Regions from separate parts of the Paenibacillus sp. P46E genome, predicted to be linked through region 2. Evidence: riboswitches for the same ligand, from Rfam matches in the RefSeq annotation. Region 2 holds a riboswitch; each other region holds the start of a gene.
The links. A riboswitch is a leader RNA that binds a small molecule or an ion and turns the genes downstream of it on or off. The one in region 2 is predicted to bind cyclic di-GMP.
Positions count from the first base shown of each region.

Region 1 (4,609 bases), on a different contig from region 2:
TCGATCAATGCCCCTGAAGGCATCAGCGAGGTGGAATTGGCTGGACTTACGCCAATACCCGGGCAGATGATCCGGGTTCCGCGTATAGAGGAGTGTAGGATCGCCATGGAATGCCGTCTCGTACGGCATGTGGAGCTGGGACACTGCGATATGCTGGTCGGCGAAGTGCTCTGCTTCTATATAGAGGATGAACTGATTCAGGGCGGGCGCATTGACGCTGCGAAGCTGAAGCCGGTCAGCCGTCTTGCCGGAGCTTCATATGCGGCTATCGGCCGGACGTTTGAGCTGGAAAGACCCCAGTACGAATCTTGAGTGTCCGGCAAAGAGACCCTGCAGGATGCCGCCACGCGGCTCTGCAGGGTCTCTTTGTTTCTTTTGGCGATTCATGCTGTATGTAGAGGATTCTGGTGGTTATTCGACGGGGACAGCCCCTGATTCTTTGCATTTCTGTTTCAAGCTCTTGGCTGTAAAGATAACTCCTCCGTCAGGGTTAGCAATCTCCAAGGAATACCCGTCTATGGTTATTGATGCATTATGAATGGTGCTCGCTGTGATTTGTTGACCTGCCACAAGGAGCGATCCGGGAAGGGACTCTCCGCTGACATTCTGAGCTGTGATCGTTCCCTCTGCTTCCATAGCAGAGTCGGAGCACATGGAACCGTCCTTTGCAAAATAAATATCGCCGCAGGAACACAGCGTGCTACGGCCAATCCCTTCCCCATGAATATGAATATCTCCGCCGGATTTAATGATGCTGTTCAGTGCCCCCGAAATATCGATCCGGACTTGCTCCTCCTGCATGAGGGAGATGCCCTCGATAAGGTTTTTAAGCAGGCTCAGAAAAGAGCCTATTCCCGCATCCGTAATGAGGTCGGTAAAATGTCCGGGTTTCAGAAAGATATCCATCATGTGCCTCACAATTTTGGTATCCTGGGGGTAGTCAGCGCTCAAGTCCGACAACAGTTCCCGCATATCGTTAATTAAAAGGGGAAGATGATCATATTTGCTCTCCAGCAGCAGCATAATGACTAAGCCGTACTTAACGGTCTGCATCGTGGACTCGACCGTCTCGGCAAGGTTCTTAGCGGCTTCCCTCAGACTGGAGATCTCTTGGATCAGCAGCTCGGAAAAGCTGCACAGACGGTGGTGTGCGGCGCCGAACGCTCCGGCGTACAATTCACTATCGACTGCTTTGCCGCTGATAAATATACTGCCTGTTGCCGAGATTCTGGAGTGGTGAACGTCACCGTATATGTATACATTACCCAGGGCTTCAATAACCGTGTTCTTGTTCAGAGGATGAGCTGCAATAATATCTCCCGCGAACCTGATGGTGGCAGGTTCCACGGCATCATTCTGCGGAACCCTATAGGTTTGGGGGAAATCAATCGTTTTTACAAAGGTTCCGTATCCGGTAATGCGCGGTCTGCCTTTACAGCGGGCAGCGATCTGTCCCCCTGGAAGCAGTACCGCATAGTGTCCGGTCAATAGAGTAAGGTCCCGCGGTGGGGGCGGGGGAAGGACACCGCCATACACGGTGAATCCGGGAAGGCCCTCTTGGGGTGGGAGCTTCTGTGCAAACACTTCGCCTTCTTCTACAGTAAGGAATTCATAGTGGCTGGATTCATCATCAGAAGGGCAGGTCCCTTTGAAGGCATTGTCTATCTTCTTCTGAAACAGCAGCTCCAGTCTCGCATTGGTCCCGGGTACGGGAGCCTTGCCTTCTGCTATGCAGACAGGAAGATAGGTCGGGTTGTTCAGTTCTTCATAGAGAGCGGGGATGTTGAGCGAGCTGACAATGGATCTTTTCTCAAAGCCAGACATAATCTGCGCTATCGACAGAACGGACAACAAGGAATCACGGTTCATTTCTGCACGGACCGTGACATTGGCTGAAGCCGGACTGTTGACCAGATTCCAGGCATATCTTTCGGCACGGTAAAGCGTAAAGTACACTTTGAGCTTATCATCGGATACAGTAATCTGGTATTGTGGCTTCTCGCAAATCTCCCAGGTGAGATCATCTGCAGACGTGATTGGCGTTGGCTCTGTGAGGGTTTGGCCATTGATCTTAAGGATTACGGGATGGACAGCTGAAATTACAGCGGGCATGCCGCCAGGCAGAGGAGGCGTGATGAAAATTTGGTTGTTCTGGATAATGATAACGCCGTTCTTCGCTCTGTCTGTTCCGCCAAACGTCTGAGCATCCACAGAATAAAGATCCATGAGATTGTGCTTTCCAAGAAGCATGGAAGCAATGAACTCGTACCGTGAACGTTCGATAATATGCTGCGGCATTCTCGTAACCTCACTTTTCGTATAATCAATGGTATCTGTACAGAAAAGAACATCATGGAGCCGTGATGCGATATCTTGGGATATCCGACCAAATGGCGTCTCTATTGGCAACCTGGCGACCATAAAACAGCAATACCTGTACTCTTAGGCCCATGGCTTTGCGTCCTGTCCTTTCAGACAGTTTGCCTTTAGGAATAGATCAATGATATATACTCAGTACAAGGCCCATTAAATCGACTGTAATCGACAAAAAACTGGTCAATACTGGCACTCTGTCCAATAAAAACTTCAGTAAACAACATTAATTCTAGTACTTAAGTAGCGAATTTTCAACTGGAATAATTGATTTAGACTATAAATAATGATAAATGTAGCTAATTGTTGATTTATTGTAAATTAAATGTAATTAAGGATTTTTTCTATTTATTGAATTCTGAATTAAAAGGGGATTTTGCGGGGGAGTATGGCCGATATTCCAGAAAAAAAGGACGCTCCCAAGCCTAAAGCTTGTGGGAGAGTCCTTTTTGTATGAAGTGCATAGCGCGGGTAGCCTCTGTCTTGCTGTTCTGCGGTGCGGCTGATATCACCACGTAGTCGGCCTGTTCGATTTCCTCCAGCACCCGGTTCAGGTGGGAGAAGACCGCGCCGAGATCGCGGATGGAGGTCAGTGAGCATTGTCCCTGCAGCTCCGAGAACCAGGCTAGCTGAAGGTCGCGGGCCCGGCGCAATGACTCGGGAAGCGGATGCTGGCTTTCGGCATCTGAGAGTGTTTTGGTACCATAGAGAGCGATGCAGTCTGCGGTGGCGTTTACGATCTCCGCCATCCAGTCAGACGCGGCATGATGTGTTGGCAGCAACGCAATCTCTGAGCTGATCTCCTTGACATAGCATTGAATTTGCTTGAGATGTGCGGTAGCCTGGGAGAGTCCGCGAAGCTCGCTGCGGCACTGGTAATGCGTTAAGGTATAATGCAGCTCCTTTTGCTGCTGCTCGCTCCTCGCCAGCAGCGAAGCGGAACGTGCCAACGTATCCGAAACCTGAGGCGCTCCCCGTCCGCCACCCGCAAGGCCGCTTAGGGCATCAGCCAGCAGTAGACTGCCTTCGAATGCCAAGCCCTTGACCTTGACGAACCCCTTGGGCGGAACGATAATCATATTGATGATTAGAGCAATAATGACTCCGATAAGCGTTTCGGCGACCCGCCACTCGATATAATGGTCATGATAGAAGGTGAGGGCCAGAACAGAGGTTACACCGACCTGGGAGATGGCTTGGATATTAATCCGGCAGGCAGTCGCGATTCCGATGCCAACCAGCAGCATCAGCAGAATGGAGAGTGCTCCGACATCGAAGAATCGTCCCACGATCAAGCTCACAATTCCGCCCAGCACAACGCCGGTCATCCGGTATACACCTTTTTCAAAGGAAGCCTTGACGCTCCCCTGAGTGATCAGAATCGCCGCCAGTGGAGCGAAATATAAGTAGCTGTCTCCATACAAGGTGTGTACCGTCAGCCAGGAGAGTGAAGCAGCCAGTGTAACGCGTATCATATATAAAGACAGTCCAAATTTCTCCAGGCGGTCCTGTAATCCTTCGTTCATAGGGGTCATCTTCTTTCAGGTTATTAAGAGAAAAAATGAAATAACTTTCAGCCGTTTTCATTATAGCACCGCAAAACGGGCCGGAAGAGCCTTAATTTTTACGAACTTGTTAAGTTTCCGGTACTGATTTTAACCAATGTATGCTATCGCATATATAGGACTTATCCTTTATGCTGTATATTATGGAAGTATGTCGAAGGAAGGGGGGAACTGTCGCTTACTCGCGCTGAGCATGCCACTTCGATTGTCCCCCGCAGGTTGCGGGTAAAATAGGTTGTATTAATTACATAAGGTAAGGGAGGTTGTTAGCTATAGCTACCCCGGAAGGCACTATTATTTCTTTTGACCAGGTGGTTAAACAATACGACGATGAAGAGCCGGTACTAAAAGGCGTCAGCTTCGAGATCGAACGCGGCAAGTTCTATACCCTGCTGGGCCCTTCGGGCTGCGGCAAGACGACTATTCTGCGGTTGATCGCCGGCTTCGCCGAGCCAACGGAAGGCTCAATTGTTCTCAATGGCCAATTAATCAACCACATTCCCGCTAATGAACGGCAGGTCAATACAGTTTTTCAGGATTATGCCCTGTTTCCGCACCTGAACGTATTCGAGAATGTGGCCTTCGGACTGCGCATTAAGAAGCTTAAGAAGGATGTGATCACGCAAAAGGTGCAGGAGGCGCTGCGCTTTGTGAACCTTGTAGGCTACGAT
Region 1 covers NZ_LVYZ01000014.1:164,799-169,407, forward strand. The annotation lists gene A3849_RS04290 (flavin reductase family protein) at 1-312, shown strand, start outside; gene A3849_RS04295 (flagellar assembly protein A) at 412-2,298, opposite strand; cyclic di-GMP riboswitch class I at 2,402-2,495, opposite strand; gene A3849_RS04300 (FUSC family protein) at 2,799-3,899, opposite strand; gene A3849_RS04305 (ABC transporter ATP-binding protein) at 4,202-4,609, shown strand, end outside.
Region 1: it holds a riboswitch for cyclic di-GMP, as region 2 does, so the genes downstream of both, A3849_RS04295 (flagellar assembly protein A) here and A3849_RS01375 (transglutaminase-like domain-containing protein) in region 2, are expected to answer to the same signal.

Region 2 (4,609 bases):
CAAAGATCAAGCTCGTCGTCGGCGCCGATTATCTCGTCACCAGCAACTCTTATAATATATCACGTTTGGCCGAGTAATGCAAGCTTTTTTTTGAATTACTTATTTAGTCATTCGCATTTGCTTAGCAGTGCTCCAACAACGCTTACTTATAATACCCTATTGTCATATGAAAAAGCAACCCTTTTAAAAAAGAAAGATAACCCACTTAATTTTTAAGTGAGTTATCTTCAAGTCGAGCTTATATTCATGTCACTTCTACTTATATTAGTAGAACTTAGCTGCTGAGTATTTGCTTGCTACTTTAATCAATCCTGTAGCCTGGTTACTCTTGCCCAGTCCAGCATCGACTGTAGTATCAATAGTTACCCACTTGCCGTTAATCAAAACTTCATTCCAAGCGTGGTAGGAAGTCACATAGCTCGTGTTCCCCATTACCAGCTTAGCAGGTATACCTTGACTGCGAAGCATGGTTGCGAACAATGAGGCATAATCGTAGCAAATACCTTTTTTGGTGATGAGTGTATTATCATTGTTCGGAATATAATCTGTCGTAACCGTAGAGGCCAGAGTATAGTCATATTTCACATTGGAAACGATGAAGTCGTAGATTGCTTTCACCTTTTGTTCGTCGGTGGTCAAGCCCTCTGTCAACTGGGCGGCTTTGAGAACTGATTTATCGGAAGAACTCCACTTCACATTCTGTACAGAGCTCAAATATACGGCGTTAGCATTGTCCAGGCTCAGATCTACTGTTTCTGAAGAAACAACTTTGTATTTGTTGCCGGTAGTGTTCTCCAAAACCGAAACCTTGTAAGAGCCATTACCTTGCTGCAATGGAAAAGTTTCAGTTGGCTTCGATGCATATAGATTGTAAGTGTAGCTGTTATTGTCCTTGGTGATCATCAGCTTAATACGTTTGTCCTTCGGTACGTCATAAGATACTGCGATTACACCTTGGTTCAGCTGTGATGTATTTAACCAGCCTGTTTCCGTGCTGGCAGCTTCTGCCGAGCCTACTTGGACGGAAGTGACGACTACAAACAGTGTCAATAACATAAGATAGATCTTTTTCATGGATAAAACCCCTTTCGGTAGCTGGCTGCCATCCATTGAGGGAAGGCCCTTTAGCTTTGCGTCCCTACCTTTCGATAGGTTTGCCGTTATCGTATAAGCTTTATCTGTTCTCACTTCTAAAAGTGATCTACTAGATTCATATTAAGACTAAACAAAAAAAGCCTCTTCATTCGGTAGCTGGCTGCCATCCATTGAGGGAAGGCCCTTTAGCTTTGCGTCCCTACCTTTCGATAGGTTTGCCGTTATCGTGCTTAGCTTTTATAGTTATATACTACCATATTCATCTCTATATACAAGATCTAAATCACTAGATTCCCATTATTTATTGATAAAATTTTTACAATACCGGATTTTCGAGCCCCTGCTTGTCGAAATTAGGACAACTTAGCGTGGATAATCAGCCGATGGGTTGGATTAACCAATGGATCACAAGTAATTAGTGTGAGTATTTTGTCATCACCCCGGCCATTCAAGACGGAAACATCCGTAGGTTCAACAATCGAGATATCGTATACTACATAGCGGTAATCATGCCCACTTGTCTGTACGGATATGCTATCGCCGATCGCAACTTCATTCAATCTGTTAAAAAGCCGGCCGGCCGTTCTTGATCTGTGTGCTGCAATCGCAGCATTACCAACCTGCCCAATTGCAGCAGTCTCTTGCATATGAGCGGCAGCATGTTTCATATTGGCTTTGGTGGCGCCCTCCAGGATAGGGAGCTTCAGATTGATTTTATCGATCTGGATGATGCCTGTGATCTTCCCACCCAACCGGATTTCAGGGGATGGGGGTTCCGTCGCCTCCGCCTGATCCCCAGAGGATTCCTCTGCAAGAAGCTGGGTGACTTCGGCGTACTGCTTGCTCAGATCGGACGGCGGAGACGTTGAAGGCGCACTTTCACTAAATGCCTGTTCAGCTTCTTCCAGCAGCTTCTGCTGCTGCCAATCGTTGTACCACTCGTTAGCTTTGGGGTACAGCATAATCAGAATCCCGGCAAGAATAATAAGATAAGAGAACTTGCGCATGAACATCACCTCCGTAAGTTAGTTTGTGCAGCCCCTGGCAGAAAGGACTGTCCCCACATTTGAAGTAGACTTTTCAAAATACCCATTTCCGGCTTCCGAAAAAATTGATAATCACGGTTACACCGGTAACCAGCACTTTGGCAATCAGCACCTGAAGACCGAAGCGGTCTGTCAGCAAATGCATAAGCAGCACCGAAATGCCCAGCACCACGAGGTTAAGTACAATAAACCTAACCAGTTGCATCCGGTCAAAGCCGTTCTGACTCCCGCGGTTGTGGTCCTTAAAAGTCACTTTTTTATTCCATATAAAACTGTTGGCTGTACCGGTGCTGTATGAAATAATCTGTGCCGGTGTATTTACCATACCAAGCGAATGCAACAGGGTAAATACAGCGAAATCAATCAATGTATTCAGCAGGCCTACGGCATTGAATTTCAAAAACTGGACAAAGCCTGCATTCATTTTTTTATTTAACATAATCGCTTTCCTTCCGCATGTCCGCGCGCTCTACATCCCTATCTATGTCACCATAGCCCTTAGTCTCGCGCACGATATACAGCGGTCTATCCTTGGACTCATCATAAATCCGCCCGATATATTCGCCAATTACACCAAGCAGCATGAGCACAATACCGTTAAACAGCAGGTTGACGCCAACGATAGAAGCCCAGCCCGGGACGGTCCAAGAAGTGAAAACCCTTTGGAATAAAACAAAGAATAAATAAAGGAAGCTGGAGAAGGAAAGAAAAAAGCCAACATATGAGGCGATTTTCAGCGGTTTATGGGAAAAGGAGGTGATGCCGTCGAGCGCAAACCGGATCATTTTCTTCAGGGGGTATTTGGTTTCGCCGGCAAAACGCTCTTCACGGACGTATTCCACCATGGTCTGCCGGAAGCCCACCCAGCTTACCAGCCCTCGCACATAACGGTTCTTCTCCTTCAGACCGCGCAGCACATCGCATACTTTACGGTCAATCAAACGAAAATCCCCTGTATCTGTAGGAATATCCACACTTGTCATGCTGCTCAGCAAACGATAGAAGATCTTCGCAGTTGCTTTTTTGAAAAAAGTCTCTCCGTGGCGTTTGAGCCGCTTGGCATAAACAACATCATAGCCCTCTTTCCACTTCGCGATCATCTGCAAAATAACCTCTGGCGGATCCTGGAGGTCCGCATCAATAACCACGACCGCCTCGCCTTCAGCATAATCCATCCCCGCCGTGATCGCTACCTGATGGCCAAAGTTGCGTGAGAAATCGATCAGCTTGACATGCTCATCTTGACGGCTGACTCCGCGCATAATCTCGGCTGTACGGTCCCGGCTTCCGTCGTTGACGAAGACCAGCTCGTAGGAATCGCCGCAACCGTCCATTACCTTTTTGAGACGCTCATACGTATGCTGAATGACTTCCTCCTCATTGAACATGGGGACAATTACACTATATCTGGCTTTCACCTTTGTTCCTCCTAAAAGTTTTGTGAGCCCATGCATCCATCCGAATCGCTTCGTTCAAAACTTGCTTCGGAAGCATAAACCTAGGTTTTGTCAGCATATGCTTCCAGATCGGCTCCATACAACACCGCCCATAGAAGCATATGCCTAGTTATTTACTATATTAATCAAAAGATATAAAGCTGCTTCACACACATTGCTAGACCACTAGAATACCCAGGAAGGGAACCAGCGCAGCATAACGTCCACATACTCTTTACTGACCTGCATACCAGACAGTACGGGATAAAACAATACAAAGAGCAATGCGGCACCGGCCACATAGGCATAACGCATGTAGCGGGCTTCGGGGTATTTGCTGTCGAACAGCTTCATGATATATACAATGGCAAGAATCATGAACGGAACCATCGCAAAATAGTGGTAAAGGAATGTCTCACGCGGCACCAGCATCCACGGTACATACTGCGAGAAGAACCCGATCCAGATCATGTACAGGTTCTTGTCCTTGCGCTTCACTGTAAACCAGACCGCAGCCAGCATAGCAAAGACTCCGGTCCACCAGATCAGCGGATTCCCCATCGTGACAATACTGCTGACCTGGCCTTCGGGCAGGCCTTCTCCCCCACTGAAGAACCATACCGGCCGCTTCATGAATGGCCACTCCCACCAGGAAGAAGCGAACGGATGGGTGGCAACAAGCTGGCTGTGGTAATCATACATATTCTTCTGAGCTTGGATCAGGCCTTTGAAGGTGTAGCCATCCGCCGAGACGGACAGTACAGGGATAAAGGACAGGCTATAGATGATGCCAGGAATAATTACAAAGAACAACAGACAGCTAAGCAGGGTAATGATAGTATTCTTCCAGAATGACCCAACAGCAGTGTGGCAGGCGGCTTTCAACTCCTGGTCCCCTACTCTACCCTCAGACAGCAAGCGCCCCGCCGCTTTATATTCTCTATAGCGTTCAAACAAGCCAAGCGCCAGCATAATAGCGAGTCCGGCTCCTCCATAGATTACGATCCATTTGGAGGCAACGCCGATTCCGAA
Region 2 covers NZ_LVYZ01000002.1:233-4,841, forward strand. The annotation lists gene A3849_RS01375 (transglutaminase-like domain-containing protein) at 265-1,074, opposite strand; cyclic di-GMP riboswitch class I at 1,088-1,169, opposite strand; cyclic di-GMP riboswitch class I at 1,244-1,325, opposite strand; gene A3849_RS01380 (class D sortase) at 1,449-2,102, opposite strand; gene A3849_RS01385 (GtrA family protein) at 2,176-2,580, opposite strand; gene A3849_RS01390 (glycosyltransferase family 2 protein) at 2,570-3,559, opposite strand; gene A3849_RS01395 (glycosyltransferase family 39 protein) at 3,764-4,609, opposite strand, start outside.

Region 3 (4,609 bases), on a different contig from region 2:
ATCCAAATAGTGAAAGCGATACCTTAAAGAACTTAAACTTTAAAGTGAAGCAAGGAGAAAAAATTGCTCTGGTAGGGCTTAATGGTGCAGGTAAAACGACACTGATTAAACTGCTATGTGGTCTATATCAATCCACAGAGGGAGTTATAAAGGTAGGGAATGTGAATATTACCGAGTATAGTCGTGATGACTATTACACGCTATTGTCGGTTGTGTTCCAGGATATCAGTCTACTACCGATTTCGATTGCGAAAAATATCGCCTTGTGCGAGGAAAAGCAAATAGATAGCGAACGACTCGAACAGGTATTGAAGCTGTCGGGGCTGTATGAGAAGGTGCAGAGTCTGCCGAATAGAGAAAACACCGTGCTGCTAAAAAGCATTCACGACCACGCTATTGATTTATCAGGCGGCGAAAAACAAAAGCTTGCGCTGGCAAGAGCGCTATACAAAGGTGGCAAGATCATCGTTCTAGACGAGCCGACTGCTGCACTCGACCCGATTGCGGAGAACGAAATGTATTTGAAGTACAACGAATTAACATCAAGCGCAACTTCGGTATTCATTTCCCACCGATTATCAAGCACTCGCTTCTGCGACCGAATACTCTTTCTTGAAAATGGTGAGATCATCGAGGAAGGCAACCATAGTGAACTTATGAAGCTTGGAGGCAAATACGCCGATCTCTTCAACCTCCAAAGTCACTACTACAAGGAGGTTGTGGAAGTATGAGGCATTTGATAGATGATATTCGCTACATCGTCAAAGGACTGCAGGAAATCCGCCGAATCCGTCCATGGCTGCTTTCTCTGATTGTTCTCAGAGCGATTTTTGATGCGGTCTCTCCCTTTGTCAATATTTATATGTCTGCGCTTATTATTGACGGTATCGTCGACGGGAAATCCTTTCAATCTTTAATCGAGTACGCTGCCATTACCATATCATTAAATTTAATAGTTGCTCTGATTATCAGATTAGTGAGCAGACTCATCTCTACTTTAGAGGCGGAGTTTAAACACCAATATGAAATGGGATTGAGCCAGAAAATTATAGACATGGACTACACAAGCGTCGAAAATCCTGAGACACACCGTTTGAGAGAGAAGATTAACGAAATCCGCAATATCAACAGCGGAGGAATATGGAGGCTATTTTTTTCATATCAGGAGATCATCAAAAGTCTGTTTGTCATTGTCTTCTCGGTAGTGCTTACTTTTTCGTTGTTTACACTAAACGCCAGCCACGAATTGACGGGGATATACGGCTTTGCATCATCATCAATCTCTTCGATGATCTTGGGGGCGTGCATTCTTGCAAATGTTATGGTCAGTATGTACGCAAATGCAAACATGACTCAAAAGATGCATCAAACTGCGAGTGGAATCATCTCATTCAACCGGGTATTCAATTATTATTTTAACAACTATCTCCCTGCCTATCGCGCAGGAAAAGACATTCGGATCTATAATCAGAAGGCATTAATCGAAAGCGAATCTATGGCGTTGTACAATGACATTAATGTGGTGTTTAGCAAGCTGTCTAAAATTCAAATGAAATATTCGGGCAGTACTACGATTTCGACAGTTTTGATCACGACCCTAGTCTATCTGTTTGTCGGATTAAAAGCATTGGCGGGATTGTTCGGGGTTGGTTCTATTGTAAAGTATGTGGGAAGCATAAATCAGTTTACCGGCGCTTTTACAAGCTTCATGACTGAGCTCGCTGTACTTCGCGCAAATAACGAAAGTATGAGGATCTATTTCGACTTTTTAGATATCCCCTCAAAAATGTACCAGGGTTCGCTCCCCGTTGAAAAGCGTGCGCTATGCGTTGATGGCGATAATGATTACGAAATCGAGTTTCGAAATGTCTCCTTCAAATACCCTTCGTCAGAACAGGAGACGCTTCGTAACGTATCGCTCAAATTTAAAGTTGGCGGAAAGCTCGCGGTTGTGGGTATGAACGGAAGCGGTAAGACAACCTTCATCAAGCTGCTTTGTCGGCTATATGATCCGGCTGAAGGGGAAATTCTACTCAACGGTATTAACATTAAGAAGTATAGTCATGAAGAGTATATGTCGATTTTTTCGGTTGTTTTTCAGGATTTCAAGCTGTTTTCATTCAGTTTAGGTCAGAATGTAGCGACCAGGGTCGATTACTCTAAGGCCAAGGTTGAGGCATACCTAACGGAAGCGGGCTTCATGAAGCGGTATAGCACAATGCCGAGCGGAACTGAAACATGCTTATACAAGGACTTTGACGAAAAGGGTGTAGAAATCTCCGGTGGAGAAGCGCAATTAATTGCGCTAGCACGCGCGCTGTATAAGGATGCACCGATTATCATCCTTGATGAGCCGACTGCCGCACTCGACCCGGTAGCCGAATTTGAGATTTATTCGAAATTTAACGAGATCGTCGGCAATAAAACGGCAATTTACATCTCGCACCGTCTATCTAGCTGCCGCTTCTGCGACGATATTGCTGTATTTCACGAAGGCGAGCTAATTCAAAGAGGCAGTCATGATGCGCTAGTTTCCAACAAGAGCGGAAAGTACCATGAGCTATGGTATGCTCAAGCGCAGTATTATGAGGTAAATAATGACGTTGTGGTAGAACAGAACAGCGTATCTAAACATCTTAACATGTGACATCGGCGAATTGTGGATTTAACAAGCCACGGTTCGGCTCCATATGGAGTATTAGTGAAGACACCTTAAGGGGTGTCTTTTTAGTTTTAGTGGCTGTTTTGAATTATACGTGGCGTTGAGATGAATGGTGCCATACAGAAATGTAAAAATTGGTTGTAACACTCAGCAGTATAAATTATAATTAGTGTCAGCTTGTAGATTAATGTCGAATAATGTATTTTCTTTCAGATAATCTCAATAATAATAGGGCACACTCGTTGAAAAACGGGGTCGCAAAACTACAGGGGCTATTACATTTCCAATTTGGATATGTTATGCCAGCCAGTTACCGAAGGCAAGGAAACCTCTCCTTTTCGGGAGAGGTTTTTTGTTGCAATGGGCCTGATTCATAAGGTGGGGGAACATTGAGTATATTTAAAAAGTCGATTGTATTTATCATAGCTCTGATTATTTTTGGACTACTAGGTAATATGCTCAACCTATCCCTATTGCTGGGGGTCAATTTTATCTTCGGTAGTATATTTACTTTTTTGATATTGCGGATATATGGTCTTAAATGGGCTTTAGTGGCATCGGCTATTGTAAATGGTTACACTTTGTTTCTTTGGAATCACCCTTACGCTATGCTTGTTTTTGTGCTGGAAACTTTATTTGTCGGCGTCTTCTACAGAGGGAAAAGGATTGTTCTTATTGATAGCCTATATTGGATGATTTTAGGGATGCCTCTCATATGGGTATTCTATCGTTATGCCCTGGATATGAATTTCACCGCTTCCTTGCTGGTTGTGCTTAAGGATGCCGTGAATGGTATTTTAAATGTACTGATTTCCAGTTTAATCTTTACTTATCTGCCTCTTATTAAATGGCCATCATTCCAAAAACGCAAGATGTCGAGCTCTCTTCATGATGTGCTTTTCAACATATTTGTCACGTTTGCCTTTATAACTTTGCTTCTGGTGACGGTGATGATCGGTCATGAACAGTATCACAACATGAATGAAAAAATAAAGTCAGAGACTGAACGAGATTCCGCTATCATCCGCAATGATCTCACAGAGTGGGGAGAAGTTCATGTTGCCGCAGTGAATACTTTATCGATGGTGGCGGCTGAGAATAGGATGGAAGAGATGGATTCACTGCAGCGCCAAATGGCTTATCTACTGGCGTTATATCCGGATTTTACTACTTCATACATTGCTGATCGCAACGGAGTTACAAAGCTGTTCTCTCCATTACTAAATAACAAAGGAAATTCAACGATTGGCTTAAACTTCTCGGATCGGCCTTACTTTGAATATATGAGAGAAAAACACCAATTCGTTGTTTCCGATGTGTTTCTTGGAAGAGGTTGCGTTGCCGAACCCATTGTCGTTGTGGGCTCCCCTATTATGATTAGCGGCGAATTTACAGGGGCGGTCGTAGGTGTTCTAAATCTTAACTATGTTACAACGGAGTTAAAAAAGCTGGCGAATAATAGACTAATGAATGTCACAATCGTAGACCGGAATGACAGGGTTATTGCGAGTACTCGTGATGATCTGGCCGTTATGAACCCGTATAACTGGGCAGAAAGGGGCGAAGTAAGTGAAATAATTGGCGGTTTGTATCACTGGTTCCCGGATGCTATCAGAAATCCAATGAACAGATGGGGAGAATCCTCCTATTTCAAGATCATGACAATTCCGCAAATGGGTGATTGGAGTATTATTGTCGAGACACCGATTGCCCCCTATCGTGACCGCTTGTATAGCTACTACATAAAAATATTCAGTATTTTATTGGCCTGTGGATTGATATTTATTTTTATTTCTAATGTAATCAGTGAAATCATTGTTCGACCGATTAAGCTTTTAACCTACACAACCACTAATTTACCTGAGAAAATAGCCGAGAACCAGATTGTGAACTGGAAAGGCAGCTTTATAAAAGAAATTAATACGCTTATATCTAACAGCAAGGATA
Region 3 covers NZ_LVYZ01000027.1:70,055-74,663, forward strand. The annotation lists gene A3849_RS06245 (ABC transporter ATP-binding protein) at 1-731, shown strand, start outside; gene A3849_RS06250 (ABC transporter ATP-binding protein) at 728-2,647, shown strand; cyclic di-GMP riboswitch class I at 2,885-2,980, shown strand; gene A3849_RS06255 (bifunctional diguanylate cyclase/phosphodiesterase) at 3,052-4,609, shown strand, end outside.
Region 3: it holds a riboswitch for cyclic di-GMP, as region 2 does, so the genes downstream of both, A3849_RS06255 (bifunctional diguanylate cyclase/phosphodiesterase) here and A3849_RS01375 (transglutaminase-like domain-containing protein) in region 2, are expected to answer to the same signal.